2 regions of the Alicyclobacillus tolerans genome follow, and region 1 is predicted to be linked to the other one. Evidence: riboswitches for the same ligand, from Rfam matches in the RefSeq annotation. Region 1 holds a riboswitch; the other holds the start of a gene.
The links. Region 1 has a riboswitch for ZMP and ZTP ahead of ACOJUR_RS14340 (bifunctional 5,10-methylenetetrahydrofolate dehydrogenase/5,10-methenyltetrahydrofolate cyclohydrolase). Riboswitches for the same ligand answer to the same signal wherever they lie in the genome.
Positions count from the first base shown of each region.

Region 2: linked by a shared signal. The riboswitch ahead of serA (phosphoglycerate dehydrogenase) and the one ahead of ACOJUR_RS14340 (bifunctional 5,10-methylenetetrahydrofolate dehydrogenase/5,10-methenyltetrahydrofolate cyclohydrolase) in region 1 are both predicted to bind ZMP and ZTP.

Region 1 is NZ_JBMGNK010000002.1:2,788,859-2,801,437, forward strand. It holds gene ACOJUR_RS14285 (pyridoxamine 5'-phosphate oxidase family protein) at 1-88, shown strand, start outside; tRNA gene ACOJUR_RS14290 (tRNA-Leu) at 286-370, opposite strand; gene ACOJUR_RS14295 (lytic transglycosylase domain-containing protein) at 418-1,053, opposite strand; gene coaE (dephospho-CoA kinase) at 1,017-1,625, opposite strand; gene mutM (DNA-formamidopyrimidine glycosylase) at 1,622-2,488, opposite strand; gene polA (DNA polymerase I) at 2,648-5,308, opposite strand; gene mdh (malate dehydrogenase) at 5,478-6,419, opposite strand; gene icd (NADP-dependent isocitrate dehydrogenase) at 6,520-7,815, opposite strand; gene trpS (tryptophan--tRNA ligase) at 7,899-8,888, opposite strand; gene ACOJUR_RS14330 (NAD(P)-dependent oxidoreductase) at 8,907-9,815, opposite strand; gene ACOJUR_RS14335 (HNH endonuclease) at 10,006-10,566, shown strand; ZMP/ZTP riboswitch at 10,635-10,722, shown strand; gene ACOJUR_RS14340 (bifunctional 5,10-methylenetetrahydrofolate dehydrogenase/5,10-methenyltetrahydrofolate cyclohydrolase) at 10,798-11,664, shown strand; gene pyk (pyruvate kinase) at 11,718-12,579, opposite strand, start outside.
Region 2 is NZ_JBMGNK010000002.1:1,333,467-1,346,045, forward strand. It holds gene fdhF (formate dehydrogenase subunit alpha) at 1-131, shown strand, start outside; gene ACOJUR_RS06580 (helical membrane plugin domain-containing protein) at 338-1,030, shown strand; gene fdhD (formate dehydrogenase accessory sulfurtransferase FdhD) at 1,033-1,866, shown strand; ZMP/ZTP riboswitch at 1,936-2,015, shown strand; gene serA (phosphoglycerate dehydrogenase) at 2,089-3,672, shown strand; gene serC (3-phosphoserine/phosphohydroxythreonine transaminase) at 3,686-4,771, shown strand; gene ACOJUR_RS06600 (HAD family hydrolase) at 4,785-5,906, shown strand; gene ACOJUR_RS06605 (alpha-hydroxy-acid oxidizing protein) at 5,965-7,131, opposite strand; tRNA gene ACOJUR_RS06610 (tRNA-Ser) at 7,394-7,487, shown strand; tRNA gene ACOJUR_RS06615 (tRNA-Met) at 7,491-7,567, shown strand; tRNA gene ACOJUR_RS06620 (tRNA-Thr) at 7,577-7,651, shown strand; gene ACOJUR_RS06625 (APC family permease) at 8,259-9,686, opposite strand; gene ACOJUR_RS06630 (MFS transporter) at 10,024-11,226, opposite strand; gene ACOJUR_RS06635 (hypothetical protein) at 11,507-11,941, opposite strand; gene ACOJUR_RS06640 (MFS transporter) at 12,236-12,579, shown strand, end outside.

The sequences.
Region 1 (12,579 bases):
GGGTACAGACAACGCAGAATATAAAGGTGGCGACTATTTTAAGGCTAAATTAACCAAACAAACCAAACACTCAAATCAGACATTGTAGTGGTTCACTCTCCATACCCTCACGCTCCCTTTTCTGGACGTGTGGGGGTTGGCCCCTTTTGGGTTCGCACTCTTGTGAACGTGTGTCTCCACACGTTCACGCTAAATTCCTGCCAAAATATCAGACAGAAATCAAAACAGGGTTTTTGAGCTCAAAAGCTCAAAAACCCTGCTACACTGAGATATTCCAGACTTTTTTGGTGTCGAGAGCGGGACTTGAACCCGCACGGGTTACCCCACACGCCCCTCAAACGTGCGCGTCTGCCAATTCCGCCATCCCGACGTGTATCAAAGAGAACGAATCCCATTATAACAGTTTTCAATTCAGTGTCAACCTTTTTGCCATTCAGGAAAAGATCCATAAATATGCTGATAAAGACGATAATTGTAAAACACGCGATCGACAAAATGACGCGTCTCACCTACAGGAATATTTAAGATAGTATTCAGTTGGCCATTCCATACTCCTTGCTCTAGCCAGGTTTCCACTCGACGAGGACCCGCATTGTATGCAGCAACTGCCGCCACAAGATTACCGTGAAAGCGTTGAATAAGATAAGCTACATACCAACTCCCAATGGCAATATTGACACTTGGATTGGCCAAACTATGACTCGAATCTGCTGTATTCCTCAGCAACGCCATATTCTGTTGATTCATTTTCTGTAACGCCCAAGAAGCAGTGCTTGGCAACAGTTGCATCAATCCAACTGCCCCTACATCCGATACATCGTTTTTATTAAATTTACTTTCCACCCGAATAATGGACGCTACCAAAAGCGGATCAACCGATACAGCGCGAGCAGATTGTTGAATCGTTGTCTGATAAGAAATGGGATACATCCATCTCCAAAAAGTGTTTGAAGAAATGATGGCGAAGACTGAAATGAGCAGGAGTAAGGAAACCAGGAAGCGACGGCGGACAAAAATTATTCTTGGCATGCGTTTTGTTGAATTGTACGCCATATGGATTGCACCTGCTCTCTTGTATGTTCCAGAGTTAACGAATTGTCAATTAAATAGTCGGCAAGTTTTCGCTTGGAATCGAGCGGCATTTGGGAAGCTATACGAGCCTTCGCTTCCTCTTCAGACAGTTGATTGCGCTTCATCAGACGTTCTAACTGAATATCGTAGGGCACATATACGAGGACAGTTTCATCCACGAGTTGGTGTGTTTCCCCTTCAAATAGAAGCGGCACATCCCATATCACAGGTTGACCTGGATATTGCTTAAGATAGTCTTCTGTCTCCTCTTTCATGCCTATACGAATTTTTGGATGCGTAATTGCATTGAGACGATGGCGATAATCTGGATGATGAAAAATCAACTCAGCCAGTTTAGGTCTGTTCAGTTCGCCATCTTCTGTTAAAATTTCACGCCCAAAAAAATCGACTATTTCTTTCCATCCACTACTGCCTGGACTGACCACTCTGCGTGCCCAAATATCTGCGTCAACCACATATGCCCCAAGTTCTCTGAACATAGCCGAAACTGTACTTTTTCCTGAAGCAATACCGCCTGTCAATCCAATAATCACGCTTCTTTTCTCCTTTGGACAGATTGAGAATCCGACTGAACACGCGGTATCTTTTGACACTTTGGACAAAAATGAGTACCTCGACCGGCTAAACGAATTTTGACAATTTCCCGACCGCAATGTTGACAGGGTTGCCCTTCTCGTTGGTACACTTGCAATTGGATTTGAAACCCGCCGTGGCGACCATACCCATCAGCATAAGAACGTATCGTAGACCCACCCGCCTCGATAGCCATTTGAAGTATTTCGCGAACACTCACCAACAAACGTTGCCAATCTTTCTTCTTTAATTGCCAACAAGACGCCGCCGGATGAATACCTGCCAAAAAAAGCGCCTCGTCCGCATAAATATTCCCTATACCCGCAATAACGTCTTGCTGCAACAGTAACGCTTTAACTGACAGTTTCCTGCGTCCTGCGATTTGCAGAAAGTAAGAAGCATTCAGCGATTCATCAAATGGCTCTGGACCGAGCGTTTGTAATCCTATCGGATAATTTTCAGGCCGATCCGTCAAATGCATGGTGCCAAATTGCCGAACATCCCGATAACGTAATTCTGTGCCATCTGTGAAGTGAAAAACCACATGCGTATGCGGTTGTTCTTCTTCTGAAATCGCTAATCTATATTGGCCTTCCATACGCAAATGAGAGATAAGTTCAAAAGGAGGGATTGAAAAAATCAGATATTTTCCTCGGCGACGAACACCTTGTATGGTCAAACCCTGAAGTTGTGCACAAAATTCTTGGATTGATGGATAGCATATGATCCTTGGCAAACGCACTTCTACACAGCCTATGGTCTTTCCAACCACCAACTGCTGCAAATTACGGCAAACATGCTCTACTTCAGGCAATTCAGGCAACTGTCGAATCCTCCCCTTACTACTTGCCATTGACATTCTAACGCACAAAGTTTACAAACAAATGACAAGCATAACAGGGTGTCCACACCCCATGCCTAAAGGCAGGGGCTTCTCAGAACACACATAAAATAAGTTTTCCAACCAACATTTTCATATCTTTTATTTGGCATCATACCAAGAGCCCCCTACATGAACGTCCACTTTTAATGGAACCGTAAGCAATATAGAGGTTTCCATCTGTTCTTTCACTAGTTGACTCAACAAGACTACTTCGCTTTGAGGACATTCAAAAATCAGTTCATCGTGCACTTGAAGTAGCATACGTGCATGCAAATTCGATATTTTTAAAGCATGATCCATACGCACCATGGCCAGCTTGATAATATCCGCAGCCGTTCCCTGAATCGGCGTATTCATTGCTGTACGTTCAGCGAAGGAACGTATGGTGTAATTTTTATGGTGAATATCGGGAAGATAGCGACGACGATTGAGTAACGTTGTGACATAACCTCGTTTCCTAGCCTCTTTAACAGTTTCTTGCATGTAAGTGTAGATTTGTGGAAATTTTGAAAAATAATTTTCAATAAATCGATTGGCCTCTTTACGTGAAATGTTCAAATTTTGGGCCAAGCCAAAATCACTAATTCCATAGACAATACCAAAATTCACCGCTTTTGCCTGACGGCGCATGAGTGGCGTCACTTGATCTGGAGAAACCTCAAATACGTCAGCAGCTGTACGTGTATGAATATCCATGTCTTGGCGAAAAGCTTCGATTAACGCCTCATCTCCAGAGAGATGAGCCAAAACGCGCAGTTCAATTTGAGAATAGTCAGCCGAGAGAATCTTCCAGTCTGGATAAGTAGGAAGAAATGCCTTACGCAAACGGCGTCCCTCTTCCATACGAATAGGTATATTTTGTAAATTAGGATCAGAACTTGATAAACGACCCGTAGCGGTAAGCGCCTGATGAAAACGAGTATGAATTCGACCCGTATCCTTATGAATGACTTTCAAGAGACCCTCTACATAGGTTGATTTGAGTTTGCTAAGTTGACGATAGTCAAGGATATTTTGAACAATTTCATGCGTTGGCGCCAAACGTTCCAAAACATCAGCCGCTGTGGAGTAACCTGTTTTCGTCTTTTTCTCTGCTGGTAAGCCGAGTTTATCAAATAAAATCTCCCCCAGTTGCTTGGGAGATTGAATATTAAATTCCGTTCCCGCCATCTGATAAATAGTCTTTGTCAATGCTTGCAAACTTTGATCCAGTTCTTTGCCTATTTCTTTCAAAAGCTTTTCATCCACCCGAAATCCACAAACTTCCATGCCTGCGAGCACAAACGCGAGTGGCATCTCTACATTCCGATACAAATCATCCATTTCTTGAGCAGATAAGGCTTCCAGTAACCCATTGAGCATTTCGACCAACGAATGCGCTCTGCGTCCCAACCAAAGAAGTTCATTTTCTACAGGCACATTCTTTGGAAATGATAGCGATAATTCTCGCTCTGCCAATTGCTCAAGGGTCAATTCTCCCTCTGATGGGTTTAGAAGATAGCCAGCTAACATAACATCCTGAAAATTATGATCCGGATACAGTGTAATACCGTGAGCATCTAACAGTACAGCCATTTCTTTGACATTAAAAGTAACCTTTTCTTCCGGACCGTTGAAAAACTCCTGCAGATCGCTCATATCGAGTTCTTTCTCAAATGACACGAAAGTTGCAGACTTGGAGGAAGCCAGCATGACCCCGCTAATCTCCGAAGAAACACTTGTTTTATCAGAAAAGTGAAAGAGGATTCCTAACGGATCGGCTAATTGATTCAAAAAATCGGACCACTCGCTACGCGTCTCGATATGACGAATCTGTTGAATGGTCCAGTTGTCTGAGACTTCACTCGTTTCGACATGATTTTTGTCGGGATTCGTGGATGTTGTCATTTCCCCGGAAATTTTGTCGATTAAAGAGCGAAACCCATAGGAATGAAACGCTTCTTTTAGCCGTTGCACGTCGTAACCTGGATACTCCAGTTTAGAGAGAGGAACGTCCAAGGGCACATGACGATGAATCGTAGCAAGTCGTTTGGAAAGCAGAGCCTGTTCTGCATGCTCAGTTAATCGTTCACGCAATTTGTTTCCCGAGACTTCTTCCTTATTGAGAAGAACATTTTCTACCGTTTCATAAGTTTGTAATAACTTGATGGCGGTTTTTTCTCCAACACCCGGAACTCCAGGAATATGATCGGACGGATCACCCATCAATCCTTTCAAATCAACGATTTGCTTAGGTGATAGTTGAAATCGATTATAAACGGCATCTTCGTCATACTCATCCATATCTGTAACCCCTTTTTTGGTTAAGGCAGCCCTTACTGTAGGAGTCACCAGTTGCAAGAGATCTTTATCACCCGAAACAATCAAAGTCGGCAAACCTTCCTCTTCCGCTTGCCGAGATAATGTGCCAATAATATCATCTGCTTCGTATTGATCTATTTCAAAATAGGGTATTGAAAATGCCTCAAGCAATTCTCTTATATATGGGAATTGTTGCACCAAATCATCGGGGGTTTTTTCTCTTGTGCCTTTATAATCTGTATACCACTCATGACGGAATGTTTGTTTGCCTTTATCAAAAGCGACAGCCATATGTGTCGGTTTTTTTTGTTCCAGTAATCGCAACAGCATCATGGCGAATCCGTAAACTGCCTGTGAGGGTCGTCCCTGTGGATCCGTTAAAGGAGGCAGCGCAAAAAAAGCTCGATATGCAATACTGTTTCCATCAACAATTACCAAAAGAGGGTTTCGTTCAACCATATATGCACCTCTACTTCCTATCTTCGCCTTGCGAAGACAAGCTTCACTCGCTAGTCATTGTAGCATAGCTAGCTCCAGGTCATTCCTACCTTTAGATAAAAAAGCAACAGGCAGTGCCATTCAGGCCTACCTGTTGTGATGATGAACAGCTTTGTTTAAACCAGTTTGCCTACATATTGTCTACAACACTGATGACACGACGCACTGAATTAGCCGAACGCTGTACAGCGTCACGTTCTTCTTGCGTAAGTTCCACTTCTATAATTTTCTCAACACCGTTGCCACCAAGAATCGTGGGCACACTGAGAAACATATTCTCTTGCCCATACTCACCTTCGAGAAGCACAATAGAATGAAGAATGCGACGCTTATCTTTTAAAATGGATTCCGCCATTTCTGTTAACGACGCACCAGGAGCGTAGTAGGCACTTGCATTGCCCATTAGAGCCCCAATTTCTCCTCCGCCTTTCGCTGTACGTTCAACGATGGCATCAATGCGCTCTTTGGAAAGCAATTGTGTGAGTGGCACTCCGCCTACTGTGGAATAACGAACCAATGGAACCATATCATCACCATGGACACCTACAACAAATCCCCGCACATCTTCCACAGACACACCAAGTTCCATGGCAACGAATGTGTTAAAACGTGCCGTATCCAAGACGCCCGCCTGACCAATGACTCGATTTTTAGGGAATTTGGACGTTTTATAGGCCACATAGGTCATGGCATCGACAGGATTGGATAGCACCATCAAAATGCAATCAGGTGAATACTTCACCACTTGCTCTGTCACCGATTTGACAATTCCGGCATTGGTGGAAACCAAATCATCACGGCTCATACCAGGTCGGCGCGGCAGTCCAGCTGTAATGATGACCAAGTCGGAATCTTTGGTATCCTCATAGTTTGCCGTACCTATTACCGTTACGTCCGATCCGATAACAGGCATAGCTTCTTGCATATCTAAAGCTTTACCTTTAGTTGGGTTTTCCATCTGTGGGATGTCCAAGAGCACTATATCGGCTAATTCTTTGGAGGCAATCATGAAAGCTGTTGTAGCACCTGTTAGTCCTGCCCCAATCACAGATACCTTTTTGCGCTTCATCATAGTCATAACCCACCTTTCTCTTCTGACTATCTATTCTTCGCAAACCAGATTGATGTTTACGTCAATAAGAAAAGGACGCGCCAAGCGGCACGTCAATGTCTTATAGATTCGCAATGACTGCGTCGGCAAACCCAGAAGTTTTTACTTCAGTAGCGCCTTCCATCAGTCTGGCAAAGTCATAAGTTACGACTTTCGATTCAATAGTCTTTTCCAACGCCTGAATAATGGAGTCCGCTACTTCCTGCCACCCCATATATTCAAACATCATCACACCAGACAAGATCACAGAACCCGGATTGACTTTATCCAGATTGGCATACTTTGGCGCTGTACCATGTGTCGCCTCAAATACTGCGTGTCCGGACTCATAATTGATATTCGCTCCCGGTGCTATGCCAATGCCACCTACTTGTGCTGCTAAGGCATCAGAAATGTAATCACCATTTAAATTCAGTGTAGCAATGACGTCATACTCCGCTGGACGCAATAAAATTTGTTGCAAGAATGCATCTGCGATGACATCTTTAACAATAATTTTGCCTAACTTGAGCGCTTCATCCTGAGCCTTGTCAGCCGCGGCCTGTCCATCTTTTTCTTTAATGCGATCATACATAGCCCATGTAAACGTTTGGTCTGCAAACTCACGCTCGGCAAGTTCGTAACCCCAAGTTTTGAAGGCTCCCTCTGTGAACTTCATTATATTTCCCTTGTGAACCAATGTGACGCTCTTGCGTTTATGTTGTAACGCATATTGAATCGCTGAACGTACCAAACGTTCTGTACCCTCTTTGGAAACTGGTTTGATGCCTATGCCGGACGTTTCTGGGAAGCGTATCTTCTTCACGCCCATCTCCTGACGCAAGAACTGTATGACCTTTTTCACTTCAGGAGTACCTTCTTGCCATTCTACACCTGCGTATATATCTTCCGAGTTTTCACGGAAAATAACCATATCTACCAAGTCTGGACGTTTGACCGGAGAGGGAACGCCTTTGAAATAGCGAACTGGACGCTGGCATACGTATAAATCAAGTTCTTGACGCAACGCTACGTTTAACGAGCGAATGCCTCCCCCTACGGGTGTGGTCAGTGGTCCCTTGATGGAGACAATATACTCCGAAAGAGCCTTCAATGTATCTTCTGGCAACCATTCCTGAAACTGATTGAACGCCTTCTCGCCAGCATAAACTTCAAACCACGCAATTTTCCGCTGGCCACCATACGCTTTTTGAACAGCGGCATCAAAAACACGCTGCGATGCGCGCCAGATATCCGGACCTGTGCCGTCGCCTTCAATAAAAGGAATAATAGGATGATGAGGAACATGAAGCTGCCCGTTTTGAAGAGTAATCGGTTCTCCTTCTGTCGGGCCTGAAAACGCTTTGAATTGCGCCATGAGGGTGCCTCCTTATGTATCAGGTTCCACGCCACATCTTAGCATAATTGCTAACGAAAAACCAAAAACCAAAGAATGATCTTTTACGCTCTGCGCGGCAGAAACCCAATTTGTTCTTTGACCTGCTCCAGTGTCACAGAAGCCAGTTTCTCAGCTTTTTCAGCCCCATCTGCAAGTGTCTTTTCTAAATCTGGAGATTCGAGCCATTCGTGATAGCGTTGCTGAATGGGTTCAAACACGGATACAACCGCATCAGCGATAGCTTGTTTAAAAGGCCCATACCCTTGACCTGCAAACTCTTCCTCTACTTCTTGCAGACTCTTGCCTGTACAAAGCGCGTAAATCGTCATCAAATTGGATACTGCTGGTTTTTCTTCTTCATTGTATCGGACCTCGCGTCCCGAGTCTGTGACAGCGCGACTAATTTTTTTCCGTAGGACTTCTGGCGGATCGAGCAAATAGAGCGTTGCATTGGGACTTTCATCACTCTTGCTCATTTTTTTCAAAGGATTTTCCAAACTCATAATTCTTCCACCCATTTTAGGGATCATTGCCTCAGGAACGATAAACGTTTCTCCATAACGACGGTTGAAACGAATGGCTACATCGCGAGTCAGTTCAAGATGTTGTTTTTGATCTTCGCCAACAGGGACAAGAGTGGTTTGATACAGCAAAATATCAGCAGCCATCAATGCCGGGTAAGTGAATAGACCTGCTGTAACTACATCTTTTTGTTCTGATTTATCTTTGAACTGCGTCATGCGTCCAAGTTCGCCATAATAAATCATGCACTGCAAAAGCCACCCCAGTTCAGCATGAGCAGGCACATGTGATTGAACAAACAAGATTGCCTTTTGTGGATCAATGCCACACGCCAAATACAAAGCGGCCAATTCGCGCGTTCTCTGATAGAGTTGCTGTGGATCTTGCGGCACAGTAATTGCATGCATATCTACAACACAGAAGAGACATTCAGCTGTATGTTGCAATTGGACAAAATTGCGTATAGCGCCTAGGTAATTTCCTATGGTAATGGTTCCTGACGGCTGAATGCCGGAAAACACTCTTTGCATGAATTCTTCCTCCTTGCCCTACAAACCTAAGTTGAAAGATGAATCCTTCGCGCCAGTATACCCTGATTGCCTTAAAAGTTCCATCATAACAGCTGCCAAATCGTCTTCCGCAAAACCATTGTGCATCGCTGACGTATAGCTCGCGAAAGCTGCTGACGTGGCCGGAAGTACTGCTTCTCTCTCAGTCGCTGCCTGGAGAATCAAATTCAAGTCTTTACGCATGTACTTCAGTGCAAATGCTGGTGGAAAAGATTCATCAATCAACATCTGCTTTTTAATTCCAAGAAAAGGTGATGCAACAGACGACTGGGAAAGCATATCGAGAACATTGGAGCGAGACAAGCCTAACGTTTCTGCAAGGACAAGCGCTTCAGAGATTCCTTGCATTGTCAAGGCAAGAAGTAGATTGACAACCAATTTTGCCTTGGCGCCGTTACCGCCAGGTCCGAAATAAAATTGCGCCTGACTCATAGCCGCCAGAATCGGACGCGTGATTTCATACGTTTCCAACGGACCACCTGCCAAGACGAGTAACTTCGCTTCTTTGGCTGCACCTGCACTTCCTGAAACGGGGGCATCCAGCATCGCAATGCCTAATTGGTTCATATTTTTCTGCACTTCCAGAGCTGTTCCCGGCGAAACGGTACTCATATCAATAGCCACAAAAGAATGTTTCGCGTTCTCAGCCACACCACCATTTCCTAAATAGACTTCTCGTACGGCGCTGTCATCAGAAAGCATGCTGATAACTACATCTTGGTTACGTACGGCTTCAGCTATATTCTGAGCCTGTTTTCCGCCCATTTGCAGCAAGGGTTGAACTTTTTCAGGAGATCGATTATATGCTGTAACACTATATCCTGCACGTAGCAAGTTTTCCGCCATGGGCAAGCCCATAGTTCCTGTGCCGAGAAATCCAATTCTCATTATTTTCCACCCACCATAGAGATTGATGTTCACCACTCTCATCAGTATAGCTCTTTTCAGCTTCTTACCAAGCGCACAGTGAGCCAGTCGCATTACGAATCAAAATTTGTCACAATAGAATTCAGAGAACTTACGGAATCGATGATTTGATGACAACATCCTTGAACTTTCTAGTCAGTGAGGTGAGCATGTGGGCAGAAAACGTCATGCAGAGGGGAGATGTCCTCGTTGCAACGGATTATTTACCATATCCAGTATGGAGAGTCATAACGGGGCCTGCCCTCATTGCGGACACCAACTGAACGAGGGTAGCGTGGTACGTGTATTAGATGGTTCGGGTGCCCTGCTCACTCCCTGTACCAAAGAGCGCGCACAGGAAGAAGTACGCTACGGAAATGCGTTTTGGGTCAATGAAAGAACAATTCGCCTACGTTTTTCCGCTATGAGCAAAAAGAAATATCGAGAAACGGTTCTGCGCCGCGACAGTGGCCGTTGCGTATGGTGCGGAGCACCTGCCACAACAATGGATCACATCATTCCTGAGTCTAAAGGTGGGCGATTTCATCCCAAAAATTTGATGTGTGCCTGTTTAGCGTGCAACCAAGAGAGAAAAAATATGGACATTCCAGAATTTCTGGCTCATTGTGAGGCTACTGGGCAAACCGTTCGGCGCAAACATATTCTCGCACTTTATCGAGAGGCAGTTAGGTTTCAATATCATGGTGAAAATTCAAACGAACGTAACAGATAGAAGTTGACAAACAGTTGCACGAAAGTACTCCATCGCGTTAGACTTACACTGTTACAGTGAATGAAACAGGCTGCGCGCAGAACTGGCGGATAACGTGGAAAACCACGGGGGACTGCGCACGATTGCTGCCTTTTGCCGACCGCCTGGGCAACGTCTCGAAAAACAAAGACGGCGCCCAGACGGTTTTTTTTCGTCATTGGGACAGCCTATGCATAGGAGGTTGATGATCTCATGGCCCACTTGCTCTATGGCAAACCAGTGGCAGATCAAATGAAACAACAAATTAGAGAGCAGGTGAATTCCCTCTCTCATCGACATATACAGGTAAAAATGGTGGCTGCTTTAGTCGAAGGAGACGCCGCATCTCTCTGTTACGCTCGTTCTAAAGTCCGCATGGCAGAGAAGCTCGGCATTGAATGCATGTTGCATATCTTTCCCGCACGCGTTACGGAACAACGCGTCATAGAACAGATTCATGCATGGAATCAAGATCATACCATTCATGGCATCATTCTTGAGTTACCGCTCCCTCATCATTTAGAATCATGGAGAATTTTACAGGAGATCGATCCGTTTAAGGATATTGACGGTTTGACAGAAAAAAACGCACTAGCCAATATGCTCGGTACACCAGGGATTTATCCAGCTACTCCTCTCGCTTGTTTGAAAATGCTCGATCATTACGGAGTTCCATTGCGTAAACGAAACGTTACGTTAGTTGGATGTGGGAGAACGGTCGGTATGCCTCTTTTACATCAACTCATTCGCCGAGGAGCTACTGTAACCGCTTGTCATGCAGAAACACGAGATATTGGCGAGCACTTGCAACGCGCTGAAATTGCCTTTATTGCAGTCGGGAAGGCAGGTCTAATTCAGCCCGAAATGTGTCATCCAGGACTTATTATCATTGATGCAGGTATCAATCAGGATAAAAACGGGCAAATCGCAGGCGATACCGCGCCGGAAGTGGCAGAAGTGGTTCATGCCCTCACTCCCACTCCCGGAGGAGTAGGCAGCGTAACTACAATGCAAATATTCGCGAATTTATTAGAAGCTGTTGAGTATCAATATTCGTTGATGGTACATCCTACTTCATGAGGATGGCCAAGCGCCATCCTCATGATTTTTATTTACCCATCCGCTGAACTATTTTACAGCACTTGCGCTCGACCACGATAAATCAAACCTCGAACCGGATCGACCGTAACCAATGCACCATCTTCCACACGCTCCGTGGCTTCCGAAGCTCCGACTACTACTGGCTTGCCGAGGGATATGGCCACAACTGCAGCGTGAGAAGTCAATCCACCTTCTTCAACAATCATTCCTCCAGCTCTCTCAATCGCAGGCATAATGTCAGCATCGGTGCAATTCGTGACAAGAATATCCCCTTCTTGAACACGTTCCAGAATATCTTGATTTTTCTTAGACACTACTGCACGTCCACTCACAGCATGTTGTCCAATTCCCTTACCACGAACTAAAATTTCTCCTATAGTGTGCACTTTTAGTAAATTGGTGGTTCCACGGATACCGACAGGAACACCTGCCAGAATAATCACCATATCTCCATGCTGCACATAACCTGCATCGAGAGCACCTTCTACTGCGGTTTCCAGTACATCGTCTGTCGTGGAAGCCATAGGTACCACAACTGGACAGACACCCCAGGAAAGCATTAAACGACGTGCCACCCTCGCATCCGGAGTTGCAGCTACAATGGTCTTAAGCGGACGATGTTTGGCAATATGTCGCGCTGTATGTCCGGAAGTCGTTGCGGTGACAATAGCAGCCACATCCAATTCGGAAGCCATTTCTTTAGCCGCATGAGAAATCGCATCCGGCACCTTCCGTTCAACTTCCGTATGATGATGATAGACCACTTCACGCTTTAAAATGGCCTCTTCAGCACGCTCAGCAATCTGCGCCATGGTTTGCACCGATTCCAGGGGATAGCGGCCTGCAGCCGTTTCGCCCGAGAGCATGATAGCATCTGTGCCATCCAAAATAGCG
Region 2 (12,579 bases), 1.5 Mb from region 1:
AAAAAGATGGCGATTCTCCTATCAAACGTGGCAATTTCCGTTTGGGACATCCAAATCCGCAACCAGGTGTCAATGTGGAACAAAAATGGCAGCGTAAAGATTATCATGACTTACTTAAAGTGGGTAAATGAAGGGGGCTGCGGGGTTGAATAAACCCCGCTCGTTCTTTAAGGTCTTTTACTCTATATATTTTTGGTAATTAGCTAAGACTAAGTAAAAATCCGTGCTGAGTTAAGGATGTATTCGGGTAGTTTTTCATGTACACTAGATACGGCTGAACTGCGGCAGGCTTTTTGAGCTTGCCGTCGGTTGATTTTTAGTGGAGGGGTGCTCACATATGGCACAAGCTACAACCGCAATTGTCCGGCAAGATAATGAGTCTGAACAAAAGGAAAAAATGTTGCAAGAGTTGCAACAGGTACTGGCTGAAAATGCTGATGGTCTAAAAAGCGGAGCAGAATTGTTGCAAGAGCTGCATGAGAAAGGGCTGCTCGATTTTCTCGTAGCACTGATTAAACAAGGTAATGATGTGGTTCGAATTCTGGTTGAATTGGTGACTCGTGAGCAGTATATGAAAGGAATTCAAAAAGTTATGTCGGCTGTTGAAGGCTTTTCAGAACTGGATGGAGACAGTCTTACAGCAGCCATGAAATCATTACTGAAATTACTTCAAGAGCTTTCGGATAAAGGATTGCTTGATTTTTTGGTTGGTTTACTGGAACAAGGACAAAACATTGCTAAAGTTCTGGTGGATTTTGCTGCCCAAACAGCGCAGTCAAAATCTTTACAGTCCATCATCTCGCTTGCTTCTGAAGTTTCCAATCTTGATGGAGAAGCCCTGGGACGTACACTCAAAGGAGTCACTGCTGGGCTTTCAAAAATGGCTGAATCTGAACCCAATGGACGGCCTATGGGTATTTTCGAATTGCTTCGTATGATGAAAGATCCAGATGTAAGTGCAGCGCTACAAAGTGGATTTGCCTTTTTGAAGGGAATGGGGCAGGCTTTGCGGAAAACGGATGGTCAATAACCATGCTGGATAAAGTAGCACAACGAGGCGAGGGAAGGCAACGCCGTGCTCCTTTGCAAGCCAAAACAGTTATTCAACGTTATCATGAAGGACAGTGGACGGTTATTGAAGATTCGGTAGCTAACGAATTTGTTCTAACGATTGAAGTGGACCGTCAGGAATTTGCTACTGTCGTCTGTACGCCAGATTGCCTGGAGGATTTTGTTATAGGCTTTCTGGCGTCAGAGGGTGTGATACGTCAAGCTTCAGATGTGGATAATCTGGAAGTGAGCCTCTATCGTGGGATGGCTTGGGTACATTTGAAAGAGAAATTTCAGATGCGTCCAGAAGTTTATCGGAAACGCTACATTACTTCCTGTTGTGGGAAAAGCAGACAATCATTTTATTTTTTTAATGATGCCCAGACGGCTCATAAAATTGAAGATTCAACACGTTTAAGTGCGGGCGATATTTTGAATGTCATGGCTAAAATGGACGAGGAATCTTTTTTGTTTAAGCAAACGGGCGGTGTGCATATGGCCTTTCTAGAAATTCCAGGTCAGTGTTTCATCGCGCGTTCAGATATTGGTCGTCACAACGCTCTTGATAAAGTCTTTGGATATCTTTTACGTTGTGGATTGTCTACAATTGGTGCCAGAATGGCATTCAGTGGACGTATTTCATCAGAAGTATTATTGAAAGTATCAAAAATGGGTGTTGGCGTTGTCATATCTCACAGTGCGCCAACCCAATTGGCATTAGATTTAGCGCGTGATTTGAATATTACCGTCATAGGATTTGTCAGAAATTCATCATTTAATGTATATACACATGATTGGAGGGTGCAGATGTCTTGACGCTGCGCCATTTCTTGTCTATATTCTGAATTAAATATCAATACAGATAGGCAATAGAAAAGTATATTGTAACCTTCGCATAACTGGCGGAAGTGGGATTACCACAAGGGAGTGCGAAAGGATGTATGCCGGCCGCCTGGGCGCCTCTTGTTCAAGAGTCTGTTCAGGTGGCCTTTGCTTTACCCTTCAGCAGATAACCTAAAGAGAGTGGAGAGTGGACCCATGAAAGTTCTCGTTACAGACGGCATTTCTGAGCTTGGAGTAGAAAAATTGCAGTCTTTCCCTAATATAGAAGTTATAGTCCGTCCGGAATTGACTCCAGATGAATTGCTTGAAGAAATTGCAGATGTAGACGCCTTGCTGTTACGTTCTCAATCTAAAATTACAGAAAAAGTCCTGCAAGCTGCAGTTCAATTAAAAGTGATTGGAAGAGCTGGTGTTGGAGTCGATAATATTGACGTCACAGCCGCTACTCGTCGAGGAATCGTTGTGTTGAATGCCCCTGATGGCAATACCATTTCAGCTGCCGAACATACTTTTGCCATGTTGATTTCCCTTTCTCGCCATATTCCCCAAGCTGATGCTTCTATTCGCAGCGGCCGCTGGGACAGAAAAAAATTTATTGGCGTTGAATTGGCTGGAAAAACGCTTGCTGTTCTTGGCATGGGACGTATTGGTTCAGAAGTTGCCAAACGAGCCCTTGCTTTTCAAATGCGAGTCATAGGATACGATCCGTTTCTTACCCAGGAAAGGGCCAAAGTGTTGGGAGTGGAAGCGAAACCGCTCGAAGAGGCCATTGCAGAGGCGGATTTTATTACCGTTCATACGCCACTTACGAAAGAAACTCATCATTTGTTAAACGATGCGGCTTTTTATCGAATGAAGCGAGGAGTTCGTATTGTGAATTGTGCACGAGGCGGAATTATTGATGAACAAGCGTTATTGCGAGCTATAGAAGAAGGTATTGTAGCCGGAGCCGCCCTCGATGTATTTGAAAGAGAGCCTCTGGATGCGCATCATCCTTTGTTATCGCGATCGGACGTAGTCTTGACACCTCATCTTGGAGCCTCGACAGTAGAAGCTCAAGTTAATGTGGCCATTGATGTTGCAGAAGAGGTTGGACGTGTGTTGTCAGGGTTGCCTTTTCGAAATGCTGTCAATTTACCTTCATTGACAGCGGAGCAAAACAGAGAACTGTCACCTTATCTCGAATTGGCAGAAAAGATTGGTCTCTTTGCCACACAGTTGGTTCCTGAAGCGCCTCAATCTATTGAAATAACGTACAGTGGTGGACTTGCTCAATTAGATGTGTCATTTCTAACACGAACTCTCCTAAAAGGTCTTTTGGCTTACCATTACCAAGATGAAGTAAATTATGTCAACGCTCCAATAGTTGCTGAACAATTGCACATTCAAGTTCGTGATGTCCGTGAACCGAAGAGTAAGGTGTTCCAAAACCTCATCTCGCTGCATCTGTATTTTTCGGGTGCTCAAATCAAAGTCGCGGGAACTTTATATAACGGTTTTGGGCCTCGTATTGTGGAAGTGGATGGTTACGCAGTAGATGCGCCAGTAGAAGGCAATATGGTGTTTACGCGTCATGTTGATCAACCAGGTATGATTGGAAAAATGGGTACTCTATTGGGCGACGTTGGCATTAATATTGCCGGTATGCAAGTTGGCCGACGTGAGAGTGGTGGAGAAGCTATCATGATTCTTAGTGTAGACAAAATTGTTCCAGATTCTGTGATCCAACAGATCGGTTCTGTCAGTGGTGTTCGGGTAGCGCGTGCTATTCAACTTTGAGGGGGAATGCAGAATGAAAAGAGTGGATAATTTTGGAGCTGGCCCTGGCGCGCTGCCTACAGCAGTCCTCGAAAAAGCGAGAGACGAACTATTATCATATCAAAATAAAGGTATCTCTGTTCTAGAGATGTCTCATCGCAGTGAGATGTTTGATGAAATTCATCTTTCTGCCAAAAACCGATTACGTCGACTCATGAATATTCCAGAGGAGTATGAAATCCTCTTTTTACAAGGTGGCGCTAGCTTACAGTTTAGTATGATTCCCATGAACTTTTTGCAGAAAGGTCAAACGGCTGCATATGTTTTGACAGGAAGTTGGTCTGAGAAAGCATTGGCAGAGGCAAAAAAACTAGGAGAGACACGTATTGCGGCGAGTAGCAAGGAGGATGGCTATCGCAGTATTCCTGCAATGAACGCGATATACAGTGAAAGCAATGATGCCTATTTGCACATCACGACAAATAATACGATTTATGGAACGCAATGGCATGTGCTTCCTAGTCATTTGGACAGTCCTCTCGTTGCTGACGTGTCCAGCGATATACTGTCTCGTCCGCTGGACGTTCAATCTTTTTCTCTTTTATATGCAGGTGCTCAAAAGAATCTTGGCCCCTCTGGTTTAACAGTAGTGATTGTCAAAAAGTCTTGGGCTGAGCAAGCGAGCAAGACAGTTCCTACCATGCTCTCTTATCAAACTCATCTTCAACATGACTCTCGTTACAATACTCCACCGACTTTTGCTGTTTACTTGTTAAATCTTGTCTTGGAGTGGACGGAAGCACAAGGTGGAGTACCAGCGATGATGGAGAAAAGTCTGAGAAAATCTGGTTATCTTTATCGAGTGATTGACGAGTTTCCAGATGTATATGAAGGTCATGCTTGTCAGGAAGCACGTTCACGAATGAATGTAACTTTTCGACTGGTCAATCCGGAGAGGACGAAACAATTCCTGACTGTAGCCAACGATTATTCATTTATTGGTTTGTCTGGGCATCGTTCGGTTGGCGGTATTCGTGCCTCACTTTACAATGCAGTTTCAGAAGAATCTGCAGCTCGATTGGCAGAATTTATGCGGGATTTTGCCCAAAGTGAAAAGTAAAGGAGGCAAAATGGTGTACCGTACCCTATTGTTTGATGTGGATGGTGTCATGCTGAGTGAAGAAAGATATTTTGACGCCACAGCTTTAACAGTCATTGAACTTTGGAACCGCTCTTGTTATCTGGGGCTTTCAGCACAGCCGTTGGATTCCATTCAGGATAATCCTACAGAAACCTACATTCGAAATGCTCGGCAGTACGTTTTTGCGGACGATCGTGCTCTATTCGCTATGAAAAGCAAGGGCATTAATGCCAATTGGGATATGGTATATTTACTATTTGCTTTTGCATTAGGTCGTTTGTTGGATGAGACAGCAACTGTGACAATCTCTAAATATCAACCGTCAGAGGATATGGCAGAATATTTATGCCGGGTGGGTCATGTTTTGCAAAGTCGGGAGGGTCATCGTAATCTTCCTGATTTTCAAAAATTTGTATGTCTAGCAGAATCGGCTTCAGATAAAGCTGATTTAATGAACAAAGTCAATGAAAAACTTCGTCGTTTAGTGTCTGCGAATGAAGAAAAAATATTTTTCCAAAAACTATGGGAACTGGGCTGCCAAGTTTTTCAAACTTGGTATTTGGGACAGCAGTCAGACAGCCCACTTTCTCATGAGAAACGAGGTTTTCTTCATGATGAGGAGGCCATTGTAGATATAGAGCGTTTCCGAGCGCTTCTCATTCATTTACAGTCGTCTGGTATCGCACTCGGAATAGCTACAGGTCGTCCCGATGTAGAAACAAGAGTGCCACTTAGTCATCTGGGACTTCTTTCCTTGTTTGATAAAAAGAGAATTTCGACCGCGTCAGATGTTTTGCATACAGAGCGGCAATATCCTGAATTTGCCCCTTTATCAAAACCCCATCCTTTCAGTTATTTGCGAAGTTTACTTGCCACAGAAGATGTTGAACAAGTACTTCATACATCACTGCCGCTATCTGATCATATTGCCCGACAGGTTCTGATTGTGGGTGATTCAGTAGCAGATGCAATATGCGCACAAAAAATAGGCTGTGATTTTGCCGCTGTTCTTACAGGACCTTCTGGAGAAGCGGCTCGTGCTGAATTTGAGGCTCTTGGGGCTAACTATATTTTTAAAGATGTTCTTGAGTTATTCAGTTTATTCGCAAAGTAGCAGCATTGCTCTTGTATGAACTTCGATGGATAGAATTTTAAAGTAAACCAATAAATCATTAATTTTTTACCAATAAACAATCATTGGAAATTTCTTGTATCGCTCTGTATCCGGCTAATCCCATAGTCAAATCGAGATCGGCCAAAAGGTGGCGTACCACAGCGCGTACGCCTTCTTCGCCGCTTACAGCTAGTCCATAAATATAAGGTCGGCCAAGTAGCACTGCGCTCGCACCCAAAGCAATAGCCTTTAGGATATCCGAGCCGCGACGAATACCACTATCCAATAATACTGGGACACGATGATTGACAGCAGCAAGTACTGGGGGCAAGGCGTCAAGGGTAGCTATGGTGCCATCTACCTGCCTTCCTCCATGATTAGAGACAATAATGCCATTGGCTCCGTTTTGAATTGCAAGCTCTGCGTCATCAGGATGTAGAATCCCTTTTAAGAGGATAGGCAATCGAGTAGATTCCCTGATAAGTTTTAAGCGTTCAAAGGTGAGAGTGGCGTCCCCAAACAACCTGGTCCAAAGGGCTATGGCCGACGGCATATCTTCTTTGGGAGGCTTCTTTAAGTGGCTGAGAAAAATCGGATCGGCCAAATAGTTAGCAATTCCTTTTCCGTGTAAAAATGGTAAATGAGCGTGTTGTAAATCTTTTTCTCTCCAAGCCATCATGGGAGTATCCAACGTGATAACAATGGCGCTATAGCCGGACTTTTCGGCGCGAGAGATAAAACTTTTGACTAACTCCTCGTCTTTACTCCAATATAACTGAAACCATCGAACGCTATTACCCATGACATTTGCAATTTCTTCTAGAGTATAAGAAGATGCTGTGCTTGCTATATATGGGATATGTAAAGAAGCTGCAGCCCTTGCGGATGCTAACTCTCCTTCATCATGTACAATAGATTGCACGCCTATGGGAGCCAAAAGTAGGGGGGCAGGAAGATTATTTTGAAAGAGATTGATTTGCAGAGAGCGCTGTTCTACGTTTCGCCACATTCTTGGTATGATTGACCACTTTGTAAAAGCATCTCGATTTTTTTGCATGGTTTCACCGCAACCCGCTCCTCCATGTATATAATCAAAAGCAGGTGGGCTCAGTTTAGATTGCGCTTTCTTTTCCCATTCTTCAATAGATATGAGATGGGGGTAGGGAATATCCGTAAGACTGGTTTGATAGATAGAAAACTGCACTTGATTACCGATGTTATCCAATTGAATAACACTCCCTGCCGGTTGGTCTTGTCTTTCATTATTCTGTATGTTTTATTCTAAAGGTATTTGCAGATTTTGCGATAGTATTTTGAATGTTTCCGTTCATCTTTGTGAATATCGATCTCTTGATGAAAGAAGGACAGAAAATTTTGTAAAAACATCTCTAAAAATAAGTGTATCTTGGAGGTTGCAAACCACGTATTCTCATGGTAATATACCACTTGTCTGTTTGAAGCATTTATTCAATAGCTTCGAGACTTACGGAGAGATGTCCGAGTTGGTCGAAGGAGCACGATTGGAAATCGTGTAGGCGGTTTAAACCCGTCTCGAGGGTTCGAATCCCTCTCTCTCCGCCATTTGGCGGCGTAGCTCAGTTGGTTAGAGCACACGGTTCATACCCGTGGTGTCGGGGGTTCGAATCCCTCCGCCGCTACCAGTGAAGTCTGCCACCTTGGCTCAGGGGTAGAGCGGCTCACTCGTAATGAGCAGGTCGTCGGTTCGAATCCGACAGGTGGCTCCAAACAAAGCCCGGAATAGTAAGGGTTTCGGATAGGTCGCTCAGAGATGGGTGGCCTTTTTTTGTGTGATTGTGTGCCAAATGAAAATGTACGCCAAGGGTAGCCTGCGTTAGCTTTGTCGATGTCTTTTTGTATGAAATGAAAACGTCAGGATCCGCCGCCTAATAAAGGGTAATAGGCGGCCAAACCGTTAATTGTGACAACTTCAATCCAGCCTACTTTTTCTGGGTCGACCGGCGTCAGGTCGATGGGTCTGCTATCCAAGTTTGAAACTGCTGAGGTCGAGCCATTCATGTTTACATGACCAGGAATGGATGATGATGCTCAGGGTCATTCAGAAATTCCTGCAATTCATTCCAGGCAATGGTTTGAACAGCGTCCCACTCAGTAGGCAAGAGAAGTGAGTATCTTATGTGGTTAAGAAAATTATGGAATTCGTGAGATTACATTTCATTTTGTTAACCCAATAACTAACACACCGTTGGCAAACGCCTGAACATCAGTGACACATTGCGATATATCTTTTTTTGAAATCTGGTACCTTCTCTATGGGTTAAATGCCGACAACCAGTCAATAAATTTTCATCCAAGAAGGCATGTTGAATCATTTCAAGCAAATTCATCCATTAAATTTTCCATATGATGAGGCAACCCGTCTGCTATTTTGAGTTTATCAGGTTTTTTCCTGCGCAGACGCAGGATGTACCAATTGACAGAGATGCCTACTGCAAGGAATACGAGCGGAGAAATCCAGAGTGGATAAACTGGCGGCCAGATAGAGTAGTATAGAACGACAAAAAGTATCAGAGTTGACAATATAGGCAATACAAAGTGGCGAATAAGATGTAAAGTTTTCAGTTTGTGATACAGTCGCATGACAGAAATATTGAGTAAGGTATGGGCAGCAACCAAGCCGAAGAGTACAGCGGTTGTCAACATATTAAACGCATTGGAGGGACCCAGTAATAATCCTGAGACGATAGCGATAGTAAAGGCAAGTAATGAGAGTAATATTACTGCAATTCGTGGAGCAGAGCGTCCGTTGACTTGGGCGAAGGAAGCATGCATTAACTCATCTCTGCCGATTGCATAGAGGATGCGCGCTGAACTTGTAATCAGTGCAATACCGTCTGCTAATGCGCTGTTAAGTGCTAAAATAACGAGTGCAATTGCTCCCACTGGTCCTAAATAATGTTCAAAAACCACTACGCCAGGCGCTCCATTGGTTGCAAAAGTAGCCATGTTTTGAATACCCCATCCCACTGTCAGAGCGTAGGCCGATAATGTTAAGGCGGCGCCTACTAAAGATAGAGAAATCAGAGCAGCACGACCGACGATACGTCCTCGGTTATTGCGTCGATTCTTGGCTTCCTCTCCGAGTGGTGTATGACTACCTACACCAATAAAACTAGTTATGCCAAAAATCATTCCTAAAGCGACACCTTGTATACCTCTATTTGGAATTTCGAATGGAACAAATGGAGCAGAAGGATGAACATGCACAATAATTAAAATTGAAGAAATAATTAGAAATACAATTTCTATAAGACTGGAGAGAGCAATAAAGCGAATGGTTGGTCGTATTCCTGCCAATCCAAGAGCAAGAGGAACTCCAATAAAAAAGATAACGGTTGCTATCCAAAACCAGGGGGGTAATGTAATGTGAAGTTGCGTTAGGATTCCTGGTAAAAATACGCCACCTATGTAAACAGGTATTCCAGCTACGCTGACGATTTGATAAAAGATGACCATAAATGCGGTGAACACGGCTGACTTTGGACCAATTCCAGCGGCTACGTAACTGTAGTAACCACCAGCCGATGTGCGGTGTTTTGAAAGGTGGTAGATAGTATTGACTTCAATGAACATAACCAAAAATGCCAATAGATAAGAAAGAGGAAGTGCGGCTAATGCAAACGCCGCGCCTGCAGTCATAAAAGCTACCACGTCACAGGTAGGCGCCATACCGCTGATACTTTGACTTACTAATCCCCAAAAGCCGACCGATTCTGTTTGCAAGTGGTTATGTTGACTCACGTCTCTTTTAACCTCCTCAAACTGATTGTGAAAACATACATGTGAAAACTCTTTTGTTATAAATAAGAATGGTTCTGATTTATTCTCAAATTAACACAGATATGCTGTTTTGTAAATCGTAATTGATCTTATTTTCTGGATTGCTATCGCAGGGTTTATTTAAAGACAGATGGAATGGGATTGAACATCTAAAAATTGATCAGAAAATGCTTAACGATGAATGGGTCATGGACGTTCAAAATGAGGGCTGTTCGAAAGTGGCATATGAATAAGGAGGCTCTATCACCAACTTGCTTGACGCTACTTTATTGTCAGTTGATGATAGAGCAGAAAGGAATTAATGACCACGCGGAATGCTGGCTAAATGTTTACGGCCAATCGCAAGAATCACAACACTAAGGATAACGCCCAGTGCACCTGAATAAAAAGGTATATGAGGGTTGTACCATGATGCTAATTTTCCAGCTAGCCAAGGAGCAATAGCGCCTCCTAAAAAACGTACAAAACTGTAAGCTGATGAAGCTATAGGACGCTCAAATGGGGAAACTACCATAACTGCTGTAGTTATCAGCGTATTGTTGATTCCCAAAAGAGCTCCCGCCAGAATAACGGCTATAGAGACAATCATTGTAGTATTCGTAAATACGGCCATGATAATCAAATCAAGAGCAAACAGTGTGAGTACAGTCATCATGACCGAACTGGTACCAAACTTTTTTTGTAAATGAGGAGCAATCCAAACAGATGTAATCGCTAGACAAATGCCCCAGCCAAAAAAGACGTATCCTAGCTGATGAATACTGAGCCGCAAGACAAAGGGTGTGTATGCAAGCAATGTAAAAAATCCGAAATTATAAAAGAATGCAGTCAAGCCCATAGTAAGAAGCCCACGGTGACGTAAGGCAAAAAAAGGTTCAATAAGGCTATGTCGAGCAGCTGGACGTTGATTTCCCTTCAGTAAAATTAAGGTCAACAAGAAACCGATACACATCAATACTGCTACCCCATAAAAAGGACCACGCCAGGAGATAGCGCCTAATTCTCCACCGAGCAAGGGACCTACAGAAATTCCTAGTCCGAGTGCGGCTTCGTATAAAATAATGGCTCCCGCGGGACCGCCGTTTGCAACGCTAACAATGACTGCCAGAGCAGTGGAAATAAAAAGTGCATTGCCCAGTCCCCAACCTGCTCTGAACCAGACGATTTGTCCAACATTGGCTGCGTGTCCAGCCAGCGCACTAAAAAGAATAATCAGTAATAAACCAGCTATCAGCGTTCCTTTGTAGCCAATTCTGCTGCTGATCCCGCTGGTAATGACCATGGCTAAAGCCATTACTAAGTTATAGGAAGTAAAAAGAAGTTCAACTTCAGCAGGGGATGCATGCAGTTTAGAAGCAATGTCTGGAAGTATCGGATCGACGAGACCAAGACCCATAAATGCAATGATACATGCAAATGCTACTGACCAAACAGCAAGTGGTTGATGCCAAAGTGGCTGCCGTGTGTCAGATAAATCTTCAAGGTGAGAAGACAACTGAATCGACTCCTTTTTGCTAAAATAGAGGATAAAGTGGTGATTAATCCCAATATATTTCGTAAAACGAAATATATTGGGGGGAGAAACTGCGTTCTTCAAAAAATATCGATCTCGAAGAACCAAAATACATCATATACTATTCCGCTCTGATTTCAAGTGATTGATTTTGGATGAGGAATTTTGTGAAGTGTAGGTAAAAGTAATGATATTAAGGTAAACAAAATCATAAAGGGGATGTGGTATTCCCCTTGATTTCAATGGCTATAGATATTGCGTAGGTTAATTAAGCGCTCCAGATTCGTTGTTTATCGACAATAGCAATTTCTTGGTCTTGAAGAGGGACAATTTCCCAATCTATATCGTTAGGAACTTCTATGATTTTCATAGTACTCATAGGGTGTGTAATTTGATCCCCATAAGTCTCTAAAAGTTCAATTAATACGGGATGAGTCATGAGTTTTTTCCATATATCCAAATCTTTTGTATCAAAAAATGTTCGAATAAATCGATATTCTCCCATCGGAATCATCCCAAACTCTAATTCTTCATGAGGACTGTAAAAAATTCTTTGCACAATATAAATGGGATTTATACGATCTTCTTCGCTAAGCAGACGAATATATGAAAGAGTCTCTTTAATGACCCAGCCTTTTTCCATCAATTTTTGAAAACCTAACTCATTGAAATGAAATATTTTTTTCCAAATAATGATTTTCAAAATAAACTGCCTCCTAAAATTGAACTACTCGATGGGTTTCCTGTTCACCGTTTCAAAGTCTTCATTATTTATGCCTTCATTTTAGAAAGATCGATTGTTCCAAAAGTATCGAATTTTGTTCCATTTGCAACATGTTGTAGGTATTCTCTCTTGAAATTTCGAATATATAGGATATGATATAGAAAACGTTTAACTAAAACGTTTTCTAAAAATTAATGGAGGTAAGCGCATTCAAAACATGTCGAACCCATGGCTATTGCGTCCTTCAATTCCAAGCTAAAAGGAGGTCTGACTATGAGCAGTAAGAGAAGCAATGTAAGATGGGGAATAGCGGTTCTCATAGGAATAGGAATTGTTATCAATTATTTTGATCGAACCAATATCTCCGTGGCCACTAAACCCTTGATGTCCAGTTATCATTTAACCAAGGGAGAAATGGGTATTCTTTTATCTTCATTTGCATGGTCTTATGCTTTGGTGCAAATTCCTGTTGGTGCTTTGCTAGACCAAGTGGGTGTGAAATGGCTTATGCGTATTGGCACGCTGCTTTGGTCTTTGGCAACTTTTTTGACCGCTGTTGTCAGTGGAATGGGACTCATTATTTTTTCGAGGATTTTACTAGGTATTGCTGAAGGACC